2 regions of the Streptomyces sp. PSU-S4-23 genome follow, and region 2 is predicted to be linked to the other one. Evidence: predicted binding sites of a transcription regulator. Region 2 holds the regulator's gene; the other holds the start of a gene.
The links. The regulator HspR, encoded in region 2, represses chaperone genes until heat shock. The targets are predictions, from matches to a motif close to TTGAGNNNNNNNNNCTCAA.

Region 1: lon (endopeptidase La) is a predicted target of HspR. The motif match lies at 1,814-1,832, and genes of this name have one in related genera.

What each region holds. Positions count from the first base shown of each region.
Region 1 is NZ_JBVMUU010000002.1:5,919,776-5,922,674, reverse strand. Features, by position in the region: gene lon (endopeptidase La) at 1-1,791, opposite strand, end outside; gene ACZ79I_RS27125 (rhomboid-like protein) at 2,034-2,813, opposite strand.
Region 2 is NZ_JBVMUU010000002.1:4,129,561-4,132,459, forward strand. Features, by position in the region: gene ACZ79I_RS18855 (sugar ABC transporter substrate-binding protein) at 1-1,030, opposite strand, end outside; gene ACZ79I_RS18860 (heat shock protein transcriptional repressor HspR) at 1,372-1,824, opposite strand; gene dnaJ (molecular chaperone DnaJ) at 1,829-2,899, opposite strand, start outside.

The DNA of each region.
Region 1 (2,899 bases), 1.8 Mb from region 2:
GGGCACATGGTGCGGACGCCCGATCAGCCCGCGCAGATCCTCGTCCCGGACCGTGAACGGCAGCTCCCGCTCCCCCAGTTCGTGCTGGGCCGCGACCTTGCGGAGCAGGCGCGCGATCGAGCGCTCCAGGTTCCGCACACCCGCCTCGCGGGTGTACTCACCGGCGAGCTTGCGCAGCGCGCCCTCGTCGATCGTGATCTCGTCCTTGTCCAGCCCCGCCCGCTCCAGCTGGCGCGGCAGCAGGTGGTCGCGGGCGATGACGATCTTCTCGTCCTCCGTGTAGCCGTCGAGGCGGACCAGCTCCATACGGTCGAGGAGTGCCTCCGGAATGGCTTCGAGGACGTTCGCGGTCGCCAGGAACACGACGTCGGACAGGTCGAGTTCGACCTCCAGGTAGTGGTCCCGGAAGGTGTGGTTCTGGGCCGGGTCCAGCACCTCCAGCAGGGCGGCCGCCGGGTCGCCGCGGAAGTCGGAGCCCACCTTGTCGATCTCGTCCAGCAGGACCACCGGGTTCATGGACCCGGCCTCCTTGACGGCACGGACGATCCGGCCGGGCAGCGCGCCCACGTAGGTGCGCCGGTGGCCGCGGATCTCGGCCTCGTCGCGCACGCCGCCGAGCGCGACCCGGACGAACTTCCGCCCCATGGCGTGCGCGACGGACTCCCCGAGGCTCGTCTTGCCCACGCCGGGCGGGCCGACGAGCGCGAGCACGGCGCCTCCGCGCCGCCCGCCGATCACCCCGAGGCCCCGGTCGGCGCGCCGCTTGCGCACCGCGAGGTACTCGGTGATCCGCTCCTTGACGTCCTCCAGGCCCGCGTGCTCGGCGTCCAGGACGGCCTTGGCCCCGCGGATGTCGTAGCTGTCCTCGGTGCGCTCGTTCCAGGGCAGTTCGAGCACGGTGTCGAGCCATGTGCGGATCCACGATCCCTCCGGGGACTGCTCGCTCGCCCGCTCCAGCTTGTCGACCTCCTTGAGAGCGGCCTCGCGGACCTTCTCGGGGAGATCGGCGGCCTCGACGCGCGCGCGGTAGTCGTCGGACTCCTCGCCCTCCTCGGTGTCGCCGTTCAGCTCGCGCAGCTCCTTGCGGACGGCTTCCAGCTGGCGGCGCAGCAGGAACTCGCGCTGCTGCTTGTCGACGCCCTCCTGGACGTCCTTGGCGATGGACTCGGCGACGTCCTGCTCGGCGAGGTGGTCGCGCAGCTGCTGGGTGGCGAGCTTCAGCCGGGCGACCGGGTCGGCGGTCTCCAGCAGCTCCACCTTCTGCTCGGTCGTCAGGAACGGCGAGTAGCCCGAGTTGTCGGCGAGCGCGGAGACGTCGTCGATCGCCTGGACGCGGTCCACGACCTGCCAGGCCCCGCGCTTCCTCAGCCAGCTGGTGGCCAGGGCCTTGTACTCCTTGACCAGTTCGCCCACGTGTCCCGGCAGGGGCTCGGGCACGGTCTCGTCGGCCCGGGTCCCCTCGACCCACAGCGCGGCACCCGGCCCCGTGGTTCCCGCACCGATCTTCACCCGTCCGCGGCCGCGGACGAGGGCGCCCGGGTCGCCGTCGGCGAGCCGGCCGACCTGCTCGACGGTGCCGAGCACACCGGTGCTCGCGTACGTCCCGTCGATGCGTGGGACCAGGAGAACCCTGGGCTTTCCGGGCTCGGACCGAGCGGCGGCCTGCGCCGCCTCCACCGCCGCGCGCACCTCGGAGTCGCTCAGGTCCAGCGGAACCACCATCCCGGGCAGTACGACCTCGCCGTCGAGCGGCAGCACGGGCAGGGTGAGCGGTGTGGACGTCGAAGCCATGATCTCCCCTTCGGCAGTCAAGTTGAGCTATGCCGACTCAATGCAGCACGCGATTCGATTGTTCCCCAAGAGGTGTTCGCCAGGAGCGATCGCTCCGTCGAGTCGCGTGAGCGGCCGCCCTGCGGGCCCGGGTCCCGTCCGGATCGAGACCGTCCCGGCCCACCGCCGCGGGGGCCGGGCCGCCCGGCCGGGCGAACGGCCGCCGGGGAGGCAGCCGTTGCCCGCTCGTACGCCGGCCGGGGTCAGCCGGCCGCGGCGGCGGCCCGAGGGCCCGTCCGCCGCCACTGCCGTACCAGCGGCCAGGTCGCGATCCCGATCGCCAGGGACAGCAGATGGCCCCAGTCGGTCAGCGGATCCGTGCACACGACCAGGTCCTCCAGCAGCAGCCCGCCGTACCCGACGAGCACCGTCCAGCGCAGCCCGGGCCGCAGAAGACCCGTCAGAGCGCCGAGGCAGGCCGCGACGCCGAAACTGATGCCGTAGTCGAGGCGGTGCAGCGAGCTGTCGGGGAGGTGGCCCGCCAGCACCGCGAGACCCACCGGGACCTCGGTGGCCAGGGTCGCCAGCACATGGCCGAGCAGGAAGACGAGGGCCGTGCGCGCACCTCCCGTACGCCGTTCCAGCGCCGTCAGGACGAACGGGAAGGCGAGCGCGTACGCCGAGGTCATCCCGCCGGCGATCCACAGCGCGCTGGCGATCAGCACCCGCAACGGGCTGTGCGTCAGATGGGCCACGTCGGTGCTGGACTCCTGGTACAGGGTGTGCACGAGCGACGGGTCGGCGAACTCGGCGAACAGGGACGTCGTGACGAGCACGACGGCGTATCCGAAGGTGAACGGCGTGCCGGTGGGCGTCGGCAGGAGCCGCCAGGGGCGTGGGAGCGTCCCGGGGCGCGGGGCCTTCGCCACGGCGGGTGCCGGGGCGGGTGGCGCCACGCGCTGGCGCGGCATGCCGTCCAGCAGCCGAGCCCCCGCTCCGGGGGGCGTGAGCGTGGCATCAGCCGCCGAGACCGTACGTTCCACAGCGCGTCGCTCCTTCCGTCACGCCCCACCCTTGGCGCCCCACGGGTCACTGTCCATGACCGACGCCACGCCAGACGCGATTCACA
Region 2 (2,899 bases):
TCAGGGCGACCACGGGCACGAGCATCGCCGGGATCCGCTTCTGCGTCGGGCTGTCGACCTTGTCCCGCGTCAGCGCGTCGAACTCGATCGAGCGGCCCTGGACCTTCGCCACCGCCATCTCCGCGGCGCTGGTCGCCTCCTGCGGGTACGACTTGTATACACTCATGTACTGGTCGCCCGCGACGACCCGCTGCACCGCGGCGAGCTCCGCGTCCTGGCCGGTCACCGGCGGGACCTTGTTGACCCCCGCCTCCTTCAGCGCGTCGATGACGGCGCCGGCGATACCGTCGTTCGCGGAGTAGACCGCGGCGATGTTGTTCAGCCCGACGGCCCGGATCGCCTCCGCCATGTTCGCCTTGGCGGCCTCCGGCTTCCAGTCCTTGGTGTCGTACGTCTTGACGATGTTCACCTTGTCCTTGAGTTCGCTGAGCGCGCCCTCCTTGAACTGCGCCGCGTTCGGGTCGGTGACCGAGCCGTTCATCATGATGATCTTGCTGTACGACGCCTTGGCGCCGAGCGCCTCGACCAGGGAGCGGCCCTGCACCTGGCCGACCAACTGGTTGTCGAAGGAGATGTACGCGTCGATCGGGCCCTGCGCGAGCCGGTCGTAGGCGATCACCGGGATGCCCGCGTCCTTGGCCTTCTTGACGCCCGGCGCGATGGCCTTGGCGTCCACCGCGTCCACGAGCAGCACGTCCACCTGGTCGTCGATCATCTGGTCGAGCTGCTTGCTCTGCTCGGCCGCGTCCGCGTCCGCGTTGGCGTAGACCACCTTGCCCTGGCCGTGGGTCAGGGCCGTGATCTCCTTCTTGATGATGGGGTAGTCGAACTTCTCGTAGCGCGTGTTCTCCTTCTCGGGCAGAAGGAGACCCACCGTGATGTCGTTGCCCTTCTTCGGCGTCACGGGGGTACCACCCGTGTCGGCCCCGTCCATGACGCCGCATGCGGCCAGCGAGAGAGCCGACGCGGACGCGGCCAGGGCTATGGCGGCACGACGCACAGCGGTCCTACGAGGAGTACGAGTGTTCACATCAGGTGCCTTCCGGGCGGAGAGGGGGGTGGCTTTGAGACCCAAGTGGCTGAAAGCCAACGCGGCGACGGTATACACCGTCAAGAAGTAGGCGTTAACGAGATGGCAACGGCATCGTTGTGGGGGTCAAGTGAAGACAAAGAGCGTCATGTGAGCATGTGCCGCCCGCACATCTTCGTGACCTGAAGACACCGCTCCCCGCGCACACCGGAACGTGACTCGCCGGTCGACGGTCCGTCACGACGGCACGTCCGGCGCCGCCCCGGCTTTCCTTCGTTCCGGCCGCACACGGCAAAGGGCCCGGAGGTCGTCCGCCTCCGGGCCCTTGAGATGAGATGCCGTCAGTCCGTCTGCTGCTGCCGCTTCGGCCGCCACACCACCAGCGCGCTGGTCTGCTGGACCTCCTGGTACGGCACCAGGTCGCGGCGGTACGAGGCGTGCACCGCCGCCTCGCGCTGCCGCATCGCCGCGGCCGCGCCGTCCAGCGCGGCCTCCAGCTCCGCGACGCGGGACTGGAGCGCGGCGACCTGGTTCTCCAGTTCGATGATGCGCTTGATGCCGGCCAGGTTGATGCCCTCGTCCTGCGACAACTGCTGCACCTGGCGGAGCAGTTCGATGTCGCGGGCCGAGTAGCGCCGGCCCCGGCCGGCCGTGCGGTCCGGGGAGACGAGGCCGAGGCGGTCGTACTGCCGCAGCGTCTGCGGGTGCAGGCCGGAGAGCTGGGCCGCCACCGAGATGACGTAAACCGGGGTTTCCTCGGTCAGTTCGTACGGATTGCGTCGACGGCCGTCCATCTGGTCATGCTCCCTTCGCGGCCTGGAACAGCTCCGCCCGCGGGTCCTCCCCCGCGGTTGCTTCGCGATACGCCTCCAGCGCGTCACGAGCCTTCCCCGAAAGGTCCCTGGGGACACTCACCTCGACCGTCACCAGCAGGTCGCCGCGCGTGCCGTCCTTGCGGACCGCACCCTTGCCGCGCGCACGCATCGTGCGCCCGTTCGGCGTGCCCGGAGGCAGCTTCAGCGTCACCGGGGGCCCGGCCAGCGTGGGCACCCGGATGTCGGCGCCGAGCGCCGCCTCCGTGAACGTCACCGGCACGGTCACCGTCAGGTTGTCGCCCTTGCGGCCGAACACGGGATGCGCGGCCACGTGGACGACCACGTACAGGTCGCCGGCCGGGCCGCCCCGCTCGCCGGGCGCGCCCTTGCCGCGCAGCCTGATGCGCTGGCCGTCCGTGACACCCGCGGGGATGCGGACCTGCATGGTCCGGGACGACTTCGCCCGGCCGCTGCCCTTGCACTCGGGGCACGGGTGCTCCGCGATCAGGCCGCGGCCCTTGCAGTCCGGGCAGGGGTCGGTCAGCGAGAAGCCGCCGCCCGAGCCGCGCGCCACCTGCCCGGTGCCGACGCAGGTCGGGCACACGCGCGGTGTGCCGTTCTTGTCGCCGGTGCCCGAACACGCCTTGCACGGCGCCTGCGAGGACATGCGCAGCGGCACGGTCGCGCCGTCCACCGCTTCCATGAAGCTCAGCGTGACCTCGGACTCGATGTCCTGGCCGCGCCGCGGCTGCGTCCGCGTGCCCGCGCCGCCGCCACCGCGGTTGAACAGGCCCCCGAAGACGTCACCGAGTCCGCCGCCGAAGCTCCCTCCGGCGCCGCCGCCCTGGCCGCCCTGGCCTCCGAAGAGGTCACCCAGGTCGAAGTTGAACGAGCCGCCGCCCGCCCCGGGGCCGGGGCGGAAGCCGCCGTTGCCGAAGAGGGCGCGGGCCTCGTCGTACTCCTTGCGCTTCTTGGGGTCGCCGAGGACGTCGTTCGCCTCGGAGATCTCCTTGAAGCGCTCCTCGGCCCTGGCGTTGCCCTTGTTGGCGTCCGG